Streptomyces venezuelae: one gene and its partner. The protein of the gene in region 1 interacts with the protein of each later gene in a pairwise test. Links are inferred from orthologs where the notes say so. Each region holds a gene or a part of one and is shown in the gene's direction. Other genes may lie near its edges. The genes, in order: DEJ51_RS04375 and topA.

What was found.
Region 2: the proteins of DEJ51_RS04375 (region 1) and topA interact in binary tests that used the Escherichia coli proteins (3 or more experiments, as listed by UniProt). The link is inferred for Streptomyces venezuelae from one-to-one orthologs.

Annotation. Positions count from the first base shown.
Region 1 is NZ_CP029189.1:990,448-999,773, reverse strand. What follows is about bases 4,215-7,173. They hold DEJ51_RS04375 (YigZ family protein), read left to right. Parts: upstream 4,215-5,360; coding sequence 5,361-5,987; downstream 5,988-7,173. Other genes in these bases: DEJ51_RS04370 (exonuclease SbcCD subunit D), read left to right, coding at 6,072-7,173; DEJ51_RS04380 (hypothetical protein), read right to left, coding at 4,763-5,290; DEJ51_RS04385 (hypothetical protein), read left to right, coding at 4,220-4,774. Also shown: DEJ51_RS04415 (ankyrin repeat domain-containing protein), read left to right, coding at 1-470; DEJ51_RS04410 (gamma carbonic anhydrase family protein), read right to left, coding at 467-1,012; DEJ51_RS04405 (acyltransferase), read left to right, coding at 1,151-1,957; DEJ51_RS04400 (DMT family transporter), read right to left, coding at 2,009-2,875; DEJ51_RS04390 (CoA-binding protein), read right to left, coding at 3,643-4,047; more of DEJ51_RS04370, read left to right, coding at 7,174-7,241; DEJ51_RS04365 (AAA family ATPase), read left to right, coding at 7,238-9,326.
Region 2 is NZ_CP029189.1:4,137,964-4,147,718, forward strand. The notes cover bases 3,770-7,157. They hold topA (type I DNA topoisomerase), read left to right. Parts: upstream 3,770-4,125; coding sequence 4,126-6,957; downstream 6,958-7,157. Also shown: DEJ51_RS18310 (sodium-translocating pyrophosphatase), read left to right, coding at 1-1,110; DEJ51_RS18315 (small secreted protein), read left to right, coding at 1,276-1,839; DEJ51_RS18320 (methyltransferase), read left to right, coding at 1,983-3,512; tmk (dTMP kinase), read left to right, coding at 7,250-9,755. UniProt on the Escherichia coli protein: Releases the supercoiling and torsional tension of DNA, which is introduced during the DNA replication and transcription, by transiently cleaving and rejoining one strand of the DNA duplex.

The DNA of each region.
Region 1 (9,326 bases):
TGCTCCTCGCGGCGGGCGCGGACCCCCGGGTCGAGGCGGGCCCCTACGGCGAGGCGACGCCGATGGCCATGGCCGCGATGCTCGGGCACACGGAGGTGGCCCGGGCCCTGCTCGACGCCGGGGCCCCACCGGGCGGCCCCGCGGGCCGGGCGGGCTACGTGCCGCTGATCCTGGCGGCCGTCGCGCTGCAGAAGGGGGACCCGGAGACGGTGGACCTGCTGCTGGACCGGGGCGCCGACATCGAGGAGACGAGGCGGGACCGCACCCCGCTCGACTGGGCGGCCCGCTTCGGGTGCCCGGCCTCGGTGGCACGGCTCCTGGAGCGGGGCGCCGCCCTCACCGAGCGGACCGTCCGGGAAGGGGTCGCGGGGCAGGAGGCCACCGGCAGCGCGACGCCGGGCCCCGGAACGCGACACGACGACTACAGGGCCGTCAGGGCCCTGCTCGCGGCCGCGTGGGACAGCCGTTAGGCGTCCGGAGTCACCGACGCCCGGTGCTGCTTGGCCAGTTCCACGTACATCAGGGCGTTGACCTTGATGCCCTCGCGTTCCTCGTCGGTCAGCTCACGGCGGACCTTGGCAGGCACGCCGGCGACGAGGGAGCCGGGCGGCACGACCATGCCCTGCGGGACCAGGGCCTGCGCCGCCACCAGCGAACCGGCGCCGATCACGGCGCCGTTCAGGACGGTCGCGCCCATGCCGATCAGGCAGTCGTCCTCGACGGTGCAGCCGTGTACGACGGCGTTGTGCCCGATGGACACGCGCTCGCCGATCGAGACCGGGAAGCCGGGGTCCACGTGCACCGTGCAGTTGTCCTGCACGTTGCTGTCGGCGCCGAGCGTGATCGGGCCGCAGTCGGCGCGCAGCACCGCCGAGTACCAGATGCTCGCGCCCGCGGCGAGGGTGACGTCGCCGACCACGACCGAGGTCGGAGCCGTGAAGGCCGTCGGGTCGATGTCCGGGTTCCTGCCGCCGACACCCGCCACGAGTGCCTGGGCCGCCTGGTGCGTCATGTTCTCTTCCTCTGCGTCCGTCGTCCGGTTGCCGCGCTAGTGGCACCGTAGGCCACGCGGGCCGCCGCACCGGCGATGGGGTGAAGATCACAGGAGCGTGACCGGGGCGAGCGGCATCCGGCGCACTACCGTGGCCGGGTGCCGAAGAAACAGAACACGTTCTCATCTCTGACGGCCGCGCGCCGCCGGCTGGCGAGCCGCGTGGTCCACACCGGCTGGCGCTGGATGCAGCAGGCCGGCGCGGTCACCGCGCAGACCCCGGGGCGGCTCAGGTTCGGTGCGATCGGGGACGGAACCCGGCTCGCCTTCCCGCAGGGCACCGTCTTCGGCGAGCGGTGGATCCGGCTCGGCGGGCACTGCATCATCGGCGAGCAGGTGACGCTCACCGCCGGGATGATGCCGGACCTCGACCTGGGGTCCGAGCCGATGCTGGTGCTCGGCGACGGGGTGGTCATCGGCCGCAACAGCCATGTCATCGCCGACGCCCGGATCACCATCGGGTCGAACACCTTCTGCGGCCCGGACGTCTACATCACGTCCACCAACCACAGCTACGACGACCCGCACGAGCCCGTCGGCCGGCAGTGGCCGCGCAGCACACCCGTGGAGATCGGGCCCGGGTGCTGGCTCGGCACCGGATCGGTGATCCTGCCGGGCGCGCGCCTCGGCCGCAACGTGGTGGTGGCAGCGGGCGCGGTCGTACGGGGAGAGGTCCCCGACCACGCCGTGGTGGCGGGGGCGCCGGCGCGGATCGTACGGCGCTGGCAGCCGGAGACGGGCTGGCAGCCGCCGCTGCGCACGCCGGCGCCGGTACCGATCCCGGACGGGATGACGTCGGAGCAGCTGCGCGGTCTGGCAGAGCTCACGGAGGCAGAACTCGCCGAAGCCGAGCTCGCGGAAGCCGAGCTCGCGGAGACAGAGCTGGCGGAGGCCGAGCGCTCGTAGGGCTGCCCGGCGTAGAGCCGCTCGGCGTGGGACCGCCCGGTGTGGGGTCGCTCAGCCCGCGGCCAGGAGAACCGTTCCGGCGAGGGCCAGGCCGGCGCCCGCGGCCTGGACCGTACGCAGCCGTTCCTTGAGCACGGCGAAGGCGGCGAGCGCGGTGATCACCGGGTAGAGCGAGGACAGCACGGCGGCCATGGTGACCGGGCCGTTCTGCGCGGCTATGGAATACGTGCCGTTCGCCGCGACGTCCGCGAGGCCGACGAAGGCCAGGGCGGGCAGCAGGCTCCACAGGAGCTTCGGGCCGGAACCGGCCGGAAGCGCGGGTATGCCGCGCCGGGTCTGCGCCCACAGGGCGGCGCCACCCACGGCGACATTGGTGACCCGCTGCACGAACAGCGCGAGGAACAGTCCGGTGATGCTGCTGGAGGCCTCCGAGATCAGGGCCATCACCGCGCCGAAGCCGAAGGCCGCGACCAGGGTGAGGATGACGGCCTGCCGCTGGACGGGCGCGCCGCGCAGCTCCGGACCGCCCGCCAGGACGATGCCGACGACCGCCACGGCGATCCCCGCGAACTGGCCGAGGCCGGGCCGCTCGCCGAGTATCAGCCCCACGGTGACGGGCACGACCACGCCGAGGGAGCCCAGCGGTGAGACCACGCCCATCGGGCCGAGGGCCAGCGCCTTGTAGAAGCTGAGCATGGCGACCGGCCCGACCAGGCCCGCGCCGACCGCGAACCACAGCTGCGGACCGGCCTCCTGCCAGGCGCCGGTGCCGAGGACCACCGCGCCGAGCACCACCACGGCGACGACCTGCGAGACCACGACCACCGTGAGCGCCGGGATCCGGCGGGTCAGCAGCCCGCCGCCGAAGTCGGCGAGCCCCCACAGCACGGCTGTGGCCAGGGCGAAGAGGGCGGTCATGGGGGCCTCGCAGTACAGTGCAGTGAACGCTGGAGTGCAGCATCGAATACAGCACACGATAGTGCACTCTGTTGGACTGTGTCATCCAGAATATTGGACGGAATGGTGTCGGATCTCGAACAGCTCACCCAGGCGCTCGCCCGGAACCTCAAGCGGTGGCGCGGCGAGCGCGGCTTCACCCTGGACTCCCTGGCGGCCCGCGCGGGAGTGAGCCGCGGGATGATCATCCAGATCGAGCAGGCCCGTACGAACCCCAGCGTGGGCACCACGGTGCGGCTGGCCGACGCCCTCGGCGTCAGCATCTCCGCCCTCCTCGACCACGACCGGGGCCCGCAGGTCCGCGTCGTCCCGCCGGACCAGGTGGTGCGGATCTGGTCGAGCGAGGCGGGCAGTTCGACGACCATGCTGATCGGCACCGACGAGCGCGGGCCGATGGAGCTGTGGACCTGGCACCTGGTGCCGGGCGAGGGGACGGACTCCGTCCCGCACCCGTCCGGCACCATCGAGATGCTGCACGTCACGGCGGGGGAGCTGACGCTGGTCGTCGGCGAGGAGGAGTTCCGCGTCCCCGCCGGGGCCGCGGCCACCTTCGAGGCGAATCTCGCGCACTCCTACCGCAACGACGGCTCGGTGCCGATGGAGATGACCCTCGCGGTGTCGGTCCCGCCGGTCTCGGCGCCGGCTCCCGCGCATGCCCCCGCACATGCGCACGGGGGCACCGGCACCGGTACCGGCGCGGCCGCCGGCCACGAGCTGCCGGACACCACCTAGAGCGCCGGGATCTCGATCGCGGGGCAGCGGTCCATGACCATCTCCAGCCCCGCCCCGCGGGTCCGGGCGTAGGCCGCCTCGTCGATCACGCCGAGCTGGAACCAGACGGCCTCGGCGCCGACGGCGGCGGCCTGGTCGGCCACGGGACCGGCCAGCTCGCTGTTCACGAACACGTCCACCACGTCCACCTTGAACGGGATGTCCGCCAGCGAGGCGTACCCGGGCTCACCGTGCACGGTCTCGGCCTTGGGATGCACGGGGATCACGCGCTTGCCGAACCGCTGGAGCACCCGCGCCACCCCGTAGGCCGCGCGGTCCTGGTTGTTCGAGAGTCCCACCACGGCCCAGGTGTCGCCCAGCTCGGTGAGGATCTTGCGGATGGTTGCCGGATCGCCGTACACGTGTGCCGCCTCCTGGTGCTCTTGTCCCCGCCGGTCCGTCCGCTGCTCGTTCACCGCGTCGGACCGGCGCTCAGCCGCGTCAACCGAAAACCGCCCGGCGCGATTCCCCGGCTCCGGTCGCGGAACCGCACGGTAGTCTGCCGGTTCGTTCGAACGGTGCGGGGGGCGGGGCGTGGACACACTGGTCGAGGCGGCCGTCGCGGAGACCCTGCGCACGGGTGGTGACGAAGAGGTCCGCCTGTACGTGGCGGCCTGCGCCGAACGCACCGTGCCGCTGTTCCTCGGCATGCGGGCGGGCGCACCGGACCGCCAGGCCGACCTGGACCTCTGCGTGGAGTCCCTGCAGGGCCTCTGGTGCGCGGACCGGGCGCTGCCCGACGCCGCCGAGCGCGTGCGCGCACTGGAGGGTTTCCCGGAACTGCGGCCGCGCGAAGGGGCCATCACCGATGTCGCCGGGACCTACGCCTTCTTCGGCGTCCTCGTCCTGCGGTACGCGTTGCTGGCCAACGCCTCGGCGGAGGCCGGCCACGCGCTCTCCTGCGGTCACGCCGCGCTCACCGCGGTGGGCCTGCTGGACCAGAGCCTTCCCGGGGGCTCCGTCTTCCGGGCCGAGGAGGAAGCGCTGCAGAAGCGCTCGCTGAGCGGTGACGTGGCGGGCCTGTGGGAAGCGAGCGTCGCGTCGGGGCGCGAGAGGCTGCGGGCCGCGGTGGGCCGCCTACCCCGCTGACGGGTCCACGTTCCAGGACGGTGGCAGGGACGCGTCGCAGAAGACGCAGACGAAGTACTCGTCCCGGACGATGTTCAGCTGCGCGCAGGACGGGCAGCGGCGGAAGACCACCTCGTGGGTGAAACCGCCCGGGCGCGGCGCGAGTCCGGCCGCGTCCAGGGCGTCCGCGACGGCCCGCCACGAGACGGGGTCCGGGCAGTATCCGGTCGACTGGTTGCTCACCGCACGGACCGCCCACCGCCCGGCCTCCCGCCCGAAGGCGATCTCCCCGGCGCTCAGCACCGTGTCACCGCCGGCGCAGACCACGTGCTCGCTGCGGCGCGGCGCGAGTCGCAGCACGCCGCCGCGGTCCACGACGAACGTGACCGGCTCGGACAGGTCGGCCGCCGCCGGGCCCGAGGCCCATTCCCCGAACTCCGCGGCCGAGCGGATGCGCCGGCCCTCGTGCTCGGGCCGGACGAGCCCACACAGCTCTGCCGGCCCCACGTACCGGTAGTTCCACCCCCGCAGATCCATGTCCGCCAACCTACTCCCGCCCCCGCGACGGGCGGGCGGGGGCCCGCTGCGCACCGCTTAGGGTGGTGAGGTGAAGGCAGACCAGTACGTGACGGTGGCCCGGGAGGGCGCGCACGAGTCCGAGATCAACCGTTCGCGCTTCCTGTGCTCGCTCGCACCCGCCGCGACCGAGCAGGAGGCCCAGGACTTCGTCGCGCGCATCCGCAAGGAGCACCCCGCCGCCACGCACAACTGCTTCGCCTACGTCGTCGGTGCCGACGCGTCCGTCCAGAAGGCCAGCGACGACGGCGAGCCCGGCGGCACCGCCGGGGTGCCCATGCTGCAGATGCTCATGCGCCGTGACATCCGCTACGCGGTCGCCGTCGTCACCCGCTACTACGGCGGCGTGAAGCTCGGTGCCGGCGGCCTGATCAGGGCCTACGGCGGGGTCGTCGGCGAGGCCCTCGACGAGCTCGGCACCGTCACCCGGCGCCGCTACCGGCTGGCCACCGTCACGGTCGACCACCAGCGGGCCGGCAAGATCCAGAACGATCTGCGCTCCACCGGCCGGACCGTGGTGGACCTGCGCTACGGGGCAGAAGTCGAGATCGAGGTGGCCCTCCCGGAGGCGGACCTGCCCGCCTTCGAGGCCTGGCTCGCCGACACCACCGCGGGCAGCGCCGGTCTCACCCTCGGCGGAGAGACGTACGCGCCCTGAGTGCCCCCGGGGACGGGTTAGCGTAGAGGGGTTCAGGACCGGGACACGACCAGGGGGAGACGGCATGCGCGGCGGGGCCGGCGAGTGAAGTTCCTGCACACCTCCGACTGGCACCTCGGCCGGGCCTTCCACCGGGTCAACCTGCTCGGTGCCCAGGCGGTCTTCGTCGACCACCTGATCGAGACCGTCCGCGAGCACGAGGTCGACGCCGTCCTCGTCGCCGGTGACGTCTACGACCGGGCCGTGCCCCCGCTGCCCGCCGTCGAGCTCTACGACCGGGCCCTGCACCGCCTCGCCGACCTGGGCGTCCCCACCGTGATGATCTCCGGCAACCACGACTCCGCGCGCCGGCTCGGCGTCGGCGCCGGGCTGATCGGCCGGGCCGGGATCCACCTGCGTACCGACCCGGCCGGCTGCGCCGACCCCGTCGTCCTGGCCGACGTACACGGTGACGTGGCGCTGTACGGACTGCCGTACCTGGAGCCCGCCCTGGTCAAGGACCAGTTCGGCACGGACAGGGTGAGCCACGAGGCCGTCCTCGGCGCCGCCATGGACCGGATCCGCGCCGACCTCGCGTCCCGCCCGCCCGGTACCCGTTCGATCGTCCTCGCGCACGCCTTCGTCACGGGCGGACAGGCCAGCGACAGCGAACGCGACATCACCGTCGGCGGGGTCGAAGCCGTGCCGGCCTCCGTCTTCGACGGCGTGGACTACGCCGCCCTGGGCCACCTCCACGGCAGCCAGACGATCAACGAACGGGTCCGCTACTCCGGTTCCCCGCTCGCCTACTCCTTCTCCGAGGCGGACCACCGCAAGACGATGTGGCTGATCGAACTCGGTGCGCGGGGCGAGATCGCCACGGCCGAGCGGATCGGCACCCCCGTCCCGCGCACCCTCGCACGGCTCCGGGGACGGCTGGAGGACCTGCTGGGCGACCCGGCGCACCAGGTCCACGAGGACGCCTGGGTGGAGGCCACCCTCACCGACCCGGTCCGCCCCGACGACCCCATGGCCCGGCTCGCCGCACGCTTCCCGCACACCCTCGCCCTCGCCTTCGAACCCGAGGGCCGCCAGGACGACACCGGCGCCTCCTACGCCCAGCGGCTCAAGGGCCGCAGCGACCAGGAGATCGCCGAGGACTTCGTCGCCCACGTCCGCGGCGGCGGCCAGGCGGACGAGGCCGAACGGGCCGTCCTCCAGACGGCCTTCGACGACGTACGGGCCGACGACAGCCACCGGGAGACCCACCGATGAGGCTGCACCGGCTGGCCGTGACCGCCTTCGGACCGTTCGCCGAGCCCCAGCAGATCGACTTCGACGCCCTGTCCGGCGCCGGCATCTTCCTCCTCCACGGACCCACCGGTGCGGGGAAGACCTCCGTGCTCGACGCCGTCTGCTACGCGCTCTACGGTTCCGTGCCCGGCCCCCGTCAGGCCCCCGGCACCAGCCTGCGCAGCGACCACGCCGCCGCGCACACCCCGACCGAGGTCACCCTCGAACTCACCGCGGGCGGCCGCCGCCTGGAGATCACCCGGCGGCCCGAACAGGAGCGCCCCAAGAAGCGCGGCACGGGCACCACCAAGGACAAGGCCCAGAGCTGGCTGCGCGAGCACACCGGCGAGGGCTGGGAGCCGCTCAGCCGCTCGCACCAGGAGATCGGCGAGGAGATCGAGCAGCTGCTCGGCATGAGCCGCGAGCAGTTCTGCCAGGTCGTACTGCTGCCCCAGGGGGAGTTCGCACGCTTCCTGCGCGCCGACGAGGCGGCCCGCGGCCGGCTGCTCGGCCGGCTCTTCGACACCCGCCGCTTCGCCGCCGTCGAGGCCCTGCTCGGCGAGCGCCGCCGGGCCGCCGAGGCCAGGGTCCGGGCCGGCGACGAGAAGGTGCTCCACACCGCCCAGCGACTGGCCCAGGCCGCCGGGGACAGCGCCGACCTGCGGGCCTGGCCCATGCCCGGACACCAGCCCGGCGACCCCGGCCTCGCCGAGGCCGTCCGGGCCTGGGCGGCCGTCGCCCGGTGCGCGGCCCGCGAGCGCCTCGACGTCGCCGAGTACGCACTGGCCGCCGTCGAGAGCCGGCACGCCGCCGCCCGGCACGCCGCCGAGGACGCGCGGGAGCTCGACCGGCTGCAACGCCGGCACGCCGAGACCCTGCGCCGGGCCGTCCTGCTCGCCGAGGCCGCGCCCGAGCGGGACCGGGTGCGCGGGCTGCTGGACCGGGCCCGGCGCGGCGCCCTGGTGGCCCCCGCCCTGGAACTGCGCGGCGCCGCCTCCGCCGCGCACCTCGCCGCCGCGCACGCCGAGACCTCCGCCCGGGCGCAGCTCCCGCCCACACTGAAGGAGGCGGGCGTCGAACAGCTGGCCGACGTCGAGCAGCGGCTGCGCGAGGCCCTCGGCGCGCTCGGCGCGGCCCAGCGGGCGGAACAGCGCAGCGCCGAGATCGGCCGTGAACGCGCCGACCTGGAAAGGGAGTCCCGGGCCGCCGAGGAGCAGCACCAGGAGTCCGCCGAGTGGCTGGAGCGCTGGGAGGCGACCCGGACGGCGCTGCAGGAGCGTGCGGACGCCGCCCAGCAGGCCGCCACCCTGGCCGAGCAGCTCGCCGGCCGGCTGGAACCCGCCCGCATGCAGCTGAACGCCGCGCGCCGTCGGGACGAGCTCGACGCCGAAGCGACGCGCGCCGCGGACGAACTGCTCACCCTGCGCGAGGAGTCGGCCGCCGCCCGGGAGCGCTGGCTGGAGCTCAAGGAGGCCCGCCTGCGCGGGATCGCCGCCGAGCTCGCCGAAGCACTCGTGGCCGGAGAGGCCTGCACCGTGTGCGGGTCCGCGGAACACCCGGCTCCGGCCCGTCCGGCCCCCGGCCACGTGGACCGCGCCGCCGAGGACGCGGCCCACGCGTACTTCGAACGGGCCGAGCAGGCCCGGGCCACCGCCGAACGCCGGCTCGCCGCCGCACGGGAGGCACGCGCCGAAGCCGCGGCCGCCGCCGGGGAGGCCACCACCGCCGAACTCCTGGCCCTGACCGCCGACCTGAGCGCCCGCCATGCCGCCGCCCACGCCGCGGCCGCCGGCCTGCACGCCGCCCGTGAGCAGCTGGCCCGCGCCGAGCGGGAGCACGCCGCGCGCAGCGCCGACCGGCAGGGCGCCGAGACCCGGGCCGCCGCCCGGTCCTCCCGGCGCGAGGCCCTGGACCGCGAACAGGCCGGACTGGAGGCCGAACTCGCCCTCGTACGGGACGGCGCGCCCAGCGTCGCGGCCCGCGCCCGCACCCTGGAGGACCGGGTCCGGATGGTCTCCGGCGCGGCCGTCTCGCTGCGCCGGGCCGAGACCACCGCGGCCCGGCTGA
Region 2 (9,755 bases), 3.1 Mb from region 1 along the record:
ACGGCGCTGCTCATCGGCCTCGGCGTCTACGGCGCGTTCCTGCTCGGCGGTACGTCGATCCTGCTCGCGCTCTTCGCGGTGGCCCTGGCCGGCACCGGCCTGCTCACCACCGTCGGCGTCATCGTCGCCATGGACACCTTCGGGCCCGTCTCCGACAACGCCCAGGGCATCGCCGAGATGTCCGGCGACGTCGAGGGCGCCGGTGCGCAGGTCCTGACCGACCTGGACGCCGTGGGCAACACCACGAAGGCCATCACCAAGGGCATCGCCATCGCCACGGCCGTGCTCGCCGCGGCGGCGCTCTTCGGCTCGTACAACGACGCGATCGCCGCCGCGGTCAAGGAAGTCGGTGCCAAGGCCGGGGAGCTGAACCTCAGCCTGGACATCGCACAGCCCAACAACCTCGTCGGGCTGATCCTGGGCGCGGCCGTGGTGTTCCTGTTCTCCGGCCTCGCCATCAACGCCGTCTCCCGCTCCGCGGGAGCCGTCGTCTACGAGGTGCGCCGCCAGTTCCGCGAGCACCCCGGGATCATGGACTACAGCGAGAAGCCCGAGTACGGGCGCGTCGTGGACATCTGCACCAAGGACGCGCTGCGCGAGCTCGCCACGCCCGGCCTGCTCGCCGTGCTCACCCCGATCGCCGTGGGCTTCTCCCTCGGCGTGGGCGCGCTCGGCTCCTTCCTCGCCGGCGCCATCGGCACGGGCACCCTGATGGCGGTCTTCCTCGCCAACTCCGGCGGCGCGTGGGACAACGCGAAGAAGCTCGTGGAGGACGGTCACCACGGCGGCAAGGGCAGTGAGGCCCACGAGGCGGTCGTCATCGGCGACACGGTCGGCGACCCGTTCAAGGACACCGCGGGTCCCGCGATCAACCCGCTGCTCAAGGTCATGAACCTGGTCGCGCTGCTGATCGCCCCCGCGGTCGTGCAGTTCAGCTACGGCGGGGACAGCAGCCCGCTCGTGCGGGCCGTCGTGGCCGTCCTCGCGATCGGGGTCATCATCGGCGCGGTCTACATCTCCAAGCGCCGTGGCATCGCCGTCGGCGACGAGACCGACGGCGGAGCCGCCGAGCGGGTGGCCCAGTCGGCCGACCCGGCGACGGTCTCCTGACCTGCAGACCTCCCCCGCGGCACGGGCGGGGCCGGGCAGGGCCGGCCGGTACGCCCGAAAGGCGGATGGGCGGCGCGGACTCACGCGCCGTCTGTCCGCCTTTGTGCGTCCCCGGAGGCCGGACGTGTATCTTCCGGGCCGAGAGCCTTCGAAGGGACCAATCCGGTGAACAAGAAGATTGCGGCCGCGTTGTCGGGCGGTGCGGCACTGATGCTCGTCCTGTCCGGATGCGGCGGGGACGAGACCGACCAGAAGGCCGGCTCCTGGGCCAAGAAGGTCTGCGACCAGTGGCAGCCCCAGATCGAGAAGATCGAAGCCGCCAACGTCGAGATCAAGCGGGTGGCCTCGGAAAGCAGCAAGCCCGACGAGGTCCAGAAGACCGACTCGGCGGCCTTCGCGACCATGACCGAGTCGTACAAGGCGATGGCCGACGCCCTGCGGTCGGCGGGCGTTCCGCCGGTCAAGAACGGCGCCGCGACCCAGGAGGCGGCGGCCAAGGGCTTCGAGACGACCTCCACGGGCTACGCCGACCTGAAGGCGAAGACCGACGCCCTCGACCCCCAGGACAAGGCGAAGTTCGCCGACGGCCTCAAGGAGGTCGCGGGCGGGCTCAAGGACGTGACGAAGGGCGGTCAGGACGCGCTCGCCCAGCTCAAGGCGGGTGGCCTCGGCACGGCGATCAACGGGCAGAAGGGTTGCCAGGTGACGACGGCACCGGCGGCCTCCTAGCAGCACGGCCGGCCCGCTCGGGCCGTGTTCCGTGCGCACACGCCCTGGGGCGGCCGGGGGCCCGGAAGGGGCCGCGGCCGCCCTTTCGCGGCTGCGGGCCCGGTGTGATCGGCAGGACGCGTCCCAGCGGACACAATGGACGCGTGAGTACCACCAGCCTCCCCAAGCCCGACCGCGCCCCCGAGCTCCGCGCCGCCCTGCTCGCCGCCGGTTTCACCGCCGACGGGCTGCTCGACCTGCTCGGCGCCCCCGCCTACGCCGCGCTGGCCCGCAGCGAGACCGTCCCTGCCCTGCGCGCCACCCGTGGCCCGGGCGACGGAGCGCTCGCGAGCCTGGTCCGGCTGTTCCTGCTCCAGCAGCCGGAGCCGTACGAGCACGCCGCGCGGGCGCTGCCCGTCGATGCCGCGCTGGCCGACGGCTGGCTGCGGCTGGAGGAGGTCGCCGACGGCGAGGACAGGGTGCACGCCACTGTCGACGTGCGCCCGTACGGAGGCCCGGACGGCGAGGACTGGTTCATCGTCTCCGACCTCGGCTGCTCCGTCGGCGGGGCCGGCGGGATCGGCAGCCGCGAGGAGGGCGTGGTCCTCGGCGTCGGCGGCGCCTCCACCACCCTGGCCGGGATCACCGTCCGCACCCCGGTCGGCTCCGCACTCGACGTCGGCACCGGATCCGGAATCCAGGCGCTGCACGCGTCCCGGCACGCCATCAGGGTCACCGCCACCGACGTCAACCCCAGGGCCCTGGAATTCACCCGTCTGACGCTGGCCCTGTCGGGGGCCCCGGAAGCGGAGCTGCTCACGGGGTCGCTCTTCGAGCCGGTCGGCGAGGCCACGTACGACCTCATCGTGTCGAACCCGCCGTTCGTGATCTCCCCCGGCGCCCGGCTGACGTACCGGGACGGGGGTATGGGCGGCGACGACCTGTGCCGGACCCTGGTGCAGGAGGCCGGCGCGCGGCTCAACCCGGGCGGGTACGCGCAGTTCCTCGGCAACTGGCAGCACGTGGACGGCGAGGACTGGCGTGACCGGCTGCGCTCCTGGGTGCCGCGCGGCTGTGACGCCTGGATCGTGCAGCGTGACGTGCAGGACGTGACGCAGTACGCGGAGCTGTGGCTGCGCGACGCGGGCGACCACCGGACCGACCCGGCCGAGTACGCGCGGCGGTACGAGGACTGGCTGGACGAGTTCGAGGCCCGCGGGACCAAGTCCGTCGGTTTCGGCTGGATCACCTTGCGCCGGACGGACGCGGCCGAGCCCTCGATCGTGGTCGAGGAGTGGCCCCACACGGTGGAGCAGCCGCTCGGTGAGGCCGTCCTGGCCCACTTCGCGCGCCAGGACTACCTGCGGCAGCACGACGACGCGGCCCTGCTGGAGGCCTATTTCGCACTGGCCGAGGAAGTGGTCCAGGAGCAGGTCGGCGCGCCCGGCGCGGAGGATCCGGAACACGTCGTGCTCCGGCAGAACCGCGGAATGCGGCGCGCCACGAAGGTCGACACGGTCGGCGCCGGCTTCGCCGGAGTGTGTGACGGCTCACTGACCGCGGGCCGGATCCTGGACGCGATCGCCCAGCTGGTCCAGGAAGACCCGGTCGTGCTGCGGGACCGCACTCCTGAGGCCATCCGGCTGCTGGTCGAGCAGGGCTTCCTGGACCCCGTGACGGGTCCCGCGCGGTAGTCGACCCCGTGATGTAACCCGGGGTTCGCCCGCCGTACCCACAGGGCTGGCAGGCTCCTGGGCAGCGGGATCCGGGGGGATCCCGAGAGTGGTCCGGGGGTAAGGGGGAGCGGCGCGGAAGACGGTCCGGCGATCTTCGCGAAGGCCGTGTTCCCGCTGCTCGGGGCCGCTCTGCAAGCCTGACGGGGGCGTGCGTCCACCACCACCGTGCGCCGGTGGCGCCGGGCGTGCGCCCCCTCGTGGCCGTGTCGCCGGACGGGCTCGCCGGCAGGGCGTCGACCGCCCTCGGGCCGGGTCGCCCCGCGCGGCTCCGGCACCGGGTTCCAGGGGCCCGGGAGGCCCGGGACGCGGCCCCGGATCCGGCCCCGAAAGCCGAGGTCGGAGCAGGCGGGGGAGCGGCTGAGAGGGCGCGGCCAGACGGCCCCGCGGCCACCCAGCCCGGTGATCGGGAACGCCCCGGCGCGGCATCCGGGCGGCAGAAACGGCACTTGTCGGGTTACCGTTCGAGTGGCCGTTGCGGGCTTGTGCCGTTTGACACGGGGGCGGGTTGTACCGTCACACTCCGCAGCGTCGCCGTACTGCGACCGAGTGCCGACCGGAGAGAAGAGCCAAGTTGTCCCCGACTAGCGAGACCGCAAAGGGCGGCCGCCGACTCGTCATCGTCGAGTCCCCAGCCAAGGCGAAGACCATCAAGGGCTACCTCGGCCCCGGATACGTCGTCGAGGCGAGCGTCGGGCACATCCGCGACCTCCCGAACGGCGCGGCGGAGGTTCCCGACAAGTACACCGGCGAGGTCCGCCGCCTCGGAGTGGACGTCGAGCACGACTTCGCGCCGATCTACGTCGTCAACGCGGACAAGAAGGCCCAGGTCAGGAAGCTCAAGGAGCTGCTGGCCGAGTCCGACGAACTCTTCCTCGCCACCGATGAGGACCGCGAGGGCGAAGCCATCGCGTGGCACCTGCAGGAAGTCCTCAAGCCCAAGGTCCCCGTCCACCGGATGGTCTTCCACGAGATCACCAAGGACGCGATCCGCGACGCCGTCGCCAACCCGCGCGAGCTGAACCAGCGCATGGTCGACGCCCAGGAGACCCGCCGCATCCTCGACCGCCTCTACGGCTACGAGGTCTCGCCGGTCCTGTGGAAGAAGGTCATGCCGCGGCTGTCGGCCGGACGCGTCCAGTCGGTGGCCACCCGCCTCGTCGTCGAGCGTGAGCGCGAGCGCATCGCCTTCCGCACCGCCGAGTACTGGGACCTGACCGGAACCTTCTCCACCGGCCGCGCCGGCGACGCCTCCGACCCGTCGACGCTGGTCGCCCGCCTGAACACGGTGGACGGCAAGCGCGTCGCGCAGGGCCGTGACTTCGGCTCGAACGGACAGCTCAAGAGCGAGGTGCTGCACCTCGACGAGACGGCCGCCCGGGCGCTCGCCGCCGCGCTGGCCGACGCCTCGTTCGCCGTCCGCTCGGTCGAGTCCAAGCCGTACCGCCGCTCCCCGTACGCCCCCTTCCGTACGACGACGCTGCAGCAGGAGGCCTCGCGCAAGCTGGGCTTCGGCGCGAAGGCGACGATGCAGGTGGCACAGAAGCTGTACGAGAACGGCTTCATCACCTATATGCGTACCGACTCCACCACGCTCTCCGACACCGCGGTGTCGGCGGCGCGGGCGCAGGTCACCCAGCTGTACGGGGCCGACTACCTGCCCGAGAAGCCGCGCGTCTACGCAGGCAAGGTCAAGAACGCCCAGGAGGCGCACGAGGCGATCCGCCCTTCGGGTGATCGTTTCCGCACCCCGGCCGAGACGGGTCTGTCCGGCGACCAGTTCCGCCTGTACGAGCTGATCTGGAAGCGGACCGTCGCCTCCCAGATGAAGGACGCGGTCGGCAACAGCGTCACCGTGAAGATCGGCGGCCGCGCCTCGGACGGACGCGACGCCGAGTTCACCGCCTCCGGCAAGACGATCACCTTCCACGGCTTCATGAAGGCCTACGTCGAGGGCGCGGACGACCCGAACGCCGAGCTCGACGACCGCGAGAAGCGCCTGCCGCAGGTCGCGGAGGGCGACGCGCTCGCCGCCGAGGAGATCACGGCGGACGGGCACTCGACCAAGCCGCCGGCCCGCTACACCGAGGCCTCGCTGGTCAAGGAGCTCGAAGAGCGCGAGATCGGCCGGCCGTCGACGTACGCGTCGATCATCGGCACGATCCTCGACCGCGGCTACGTCTTCAAGAAGGGCACGGCGCTCGTGCCGTCCTTCCTGTCGTTCGCCGTGGTGAACCTGCTGGAGAAGCACTTCGGGCGGCTCGTCGACTACGACTTCACCGCGAAGATGGAGGACGACCTCGACCGCATCGCGCGCGGCGAGGCCCAGTCCGTGCCGTGGCTGAAGCGGTTCTACTTCGGCTCGGAGGACGCCACCGAGGTCGTGCCGGCCGACGGCGACCACCTCGGCGGGCTGAAGGAGCTGGTCACGGACCTGGGCGCGATCGACGCCCGGGAGATCTCCTCCTTCCCGGTCGGCGAGGGCATCGTGCTGCGGGTCGGCCGCTACGGGCCGTACGTGGAGCGCGGCGAGAAGGACGCGGAGGGCCACCAGCGGGCCGACGTACCGGACGACATGGCTCCGGACGAGCTGACGGTCGGGTACGCGGAGGAGCTCTTCGCGAAGCCGAGCGGCGAGTTCCAGCTCGGCAAGGACCCGGTCAGCGGGAACGAGATCGTCGCCAAGGACGGCCGCTACGGGCCGTACGTGACGGAGATCCTCCCCGAGGGCACGCCGAAGACGGGCAAGAACGCGGTCAAGCCGCGGACGGCCTCGCTCTTCAAGTCGATGAGCCTGGACACGGTCACCCTCGACGAGGCGCTCAAGCTGATGTCGCTGCCGCGCGTGGTCGGCGCGGACGCGGAGGGCGTGGAGATCACGGCCCAGAACGGCCGCTACGGCCCGTACCTGAAGAAGGGCACGGACTCGCGGTCGCTGGAGACCGAGGACCAGCTCTTCTCGATCACGCTGGACGAGGCCCTGGCGATCTACGCGCAGCCGAAGCAGCGGGGCCGGGCCGCGGCCAAGCCCCCGCTGAAGGAGCTGGGCACCGACCCGGTCAGCGAGAAGCCGGTCGTGGTCAAGGACGGCCGCTTCGGCCCGTACGTGACCGACGGCGAGACGAACGCGACGCTGCGGCGGGACGACGACGTCGAGACGATCACGCCGGAGCGCGGCTACGAGCTGCTCGCGGAGAAGCGGGCGAAGGGCCCGGCCAAGAAGGTGGCGAAGAAGGCCCCCGCGAAGAAGGCCACGGCCAAGAAGGCCCCGGCCAAGAAGGCGACGGCGACGAAGACCGCTGCCGCGAAGAAGACCGCGGCGAAGACGACGACCGCCAAGAAGACGGCGGCCAAGAAGGCCCCGGCCAAGAAGACGGCCGCGGCCCCGGCGGCCGCGGACGAGTAACACCGGGGCGGGGCCGGAGACGCCGTGCGGTCACTCCGGCCCGCCTGAGGACGGGCAACCCCTGGCGGGGCTGGAGGGGCCACCGGCAACTCCGGCCCCGCCGGCGTGTGAGGCGCGGGGTCCGGGGACGGAGCCCCGCGACGGGCAGAGCCGCGCAACGGGCAGAGCCCCGCAGCGGGCAGAGCCCCGCGACGGGGCCGGGCCGCCCCCCCGGAAAAGGTGGGTCCGGGGTCACACCCGGGCTTGTCCACAGGCCTCCGCAGCCGCCAAGCGCAGCGGATAGGCTGGGCGGATGACGCGAGCCGAGCAGCCGGCGGTCGTGACCGCCCCGGCGAACCCCACCTACGACGAAGCCCTAGCCGCGGACTCCCGCGAGCGTGCGGTGCGCGCGCTGCTGCGCACTCCCAGGCTGCGCCGGCTGTGGAGCGCCCAGTTGGTGAGCGGCATCGGTGATGCCCTGGCCCTGCTGGTGCTGGTGCTGCTGGCCCTCCAGGCAGCGGTCACGGAAGGGGGCTTCGGCGGCGGGTTCCGCGGCGCGGCCCTCGCCGTCGCCGCCGTCTTCGGGGTACGGATCGTCGCCACCCTGCTCTTCGGCGCGGTCCTCCTCGGCCCGCTGGCCGGGCTGCTGGGCGCCGACGGCAAGCTGGACCGCCGCTGGACCATGATCGGTGCCGACGGGGTCCGCCTCGGGCTCTTCGTCGTGGCCCCGCTGTGGCTCGACTGGATCCCGGCCCACGCGCTGACCGCGCTGCTGGCCACCGTGTTCGTCTCCGGCGCCGCCGAGCGGCTGTGGACCCTGGCCAAGGAGAGCGCGGCGCCCGCCCTGCTGCCCGCGCCGCCGCCGGAGGGGGCGACCGTACGGCCGCTTCCGGACCACCTGGACGCGCTGCGCCGGCTGACCCTGCGTACGTCCTTCGCGGCGCTGCCGATCGCCGCGGCCGTGCTGCTCGCCGCGACCCTGGTCGGCAAGGCACTCGGCCTCGGCATCGGCTGGTTCGCCGCGAACCAGGCCGCCCTCGGCTCGTACGTGGCCTCCGGCCTCTTCGCCGCCTCCGTCTCGCTGCTGCTGCCGCTGGTGCTGCCCGGCGGGGCGACCCCACGTCCGCGTTCGCCGCTGGAGGGCCTGCGCACCCCCAAGGCGGGCGACCGGCCCGACAAGGGCCGTACGGGAGCCATCCCCCTTCTCGTCCTGAGCTGCGCCGCGGTCGCCGGGGCGGTGTCCTGCGCCGTGTCCGTGTCCGTACTGCACGCCTTCGACCTGGGCGGCGGCCCGGCCGCCTTCGCGCTGTTCGTCCTCGCGCTGGTCGGCGGCACCGCCGTCGGCATCCGCGCCACCCACGCCGGAAAGGTGCTGCCCGCCCTGTCCCGCCGCCGGCTCATGGCCCTCGCCATAGCGGTCACCGGCATCGCGCTGCTGCTGACCGGGCTCGTCCCGGACATGGCCACCGTGCTCTTCCTCTCGCTGCTCGCAGGCATCGCCGCCGGCGTCGCGGCCAACACCGGCCACACCCTCCTGGACCAGGAGACCGAGGAGTTCCGGCGCGCCCGGACCACCGAGCACCTCCAGGCCGTCGTACGCGTGGCCGTGGCGCTCGGCGCGATCGCCGCGCCCGTCCTGGCCGCTGCGATCGGTCCGCACCGGCTGACCGGTGCCGAGGTCGTCTTCGCCCACGGCGGCGCCGCCTTCACCCTGATGCTGGTCGGCGCCCTGCTGCTGCCGGTCGCCGTGCTGGTGCTCACCAAGGCCGACGACCGCCGGGGAGTACCCCTGCGGCGGGACCTGCGGGAGGCGCTGCGGGGCGGGGAGCCCGTTCAGGCGGCGTCCGCCACCGGGTTCTTCATCGCCCTGGAGGGCGGCGACGGAGCCGGCAAGTCCACCCAGGTCCAGGCGCTGGCCGACTGGATACGGGGCAAGGGACACGAGGTCGTCGTGACCCGGGAGCCCGGGGCGACCCCCGTCGGCAAGCGGCTCCGCTCGATCCTGCTCGACATCTCCTCGGCCGGCCTGTCGAACCGGGCCGAGGCACTGCTGTACGCCGCCGACCGGGCGGAACACGTGGACACGGTGGTGCGTCCGGCCCTGGAGCGCGGCGCAGTCGTGATCTCGGACCGCTACATCGACTCCTCGGTCGCCTACCAGGGCGCCGGCCGTGACCTTTCCCCGACGGAGATCGCCAGGATCTCGCGCTGGGCCACCGACGGGCTCGTCCCGAACCTGACCGTGCTGCTCGACGTGTCGCCGGAGGCGGCGCGCGAGCGGTTCACGGAGGCGCCGGACCGGCTGGAGTCGGAGCCGGCGGAGTTCCACCAGCGGGTGCGCTCCGGGTTCCTGACCCTCGCCGCGTCCGACCCCGGCCGCTATCTCGTGGTCGACGCGGGCCAGGACCCGGGGTCGGTGACCACCGTCGTACGGCACCGCCTGGACCGGATGCTCCCGCTCTCGGAGGCCGAGGTGGCCGCCCAGGCCGAGGCGCGGCGCCTCGCCGAGGAGGAGGCCCGGCGCAAGGCTGCCGAGGAGGCGGCCCGCAAGGCGGAGGAAGCGCGCCTGCGCGCCGAAGAGGAGGCCCGGCTGGCCCGCGAGGCCGAGGAAGCGCGGATCAAGGCCGAGGCGGAGGCCGCCCGCAGGGCGGAGGAGGAGCGGCTGCGCGCCGAGGAGGAGGCCCGGGCCCGGGCCGAGGCCGAGCGGCTGCGCCTGGAGGCCGAGGAGAAGGCACGCGCGGCGGAGGCCGAGCGGCTGCGCCGGCAGGCCGAGGAGGAGGCCCGGCTGCGGGCCGAGGCCGAGGAGCGGCGGCTGGAGA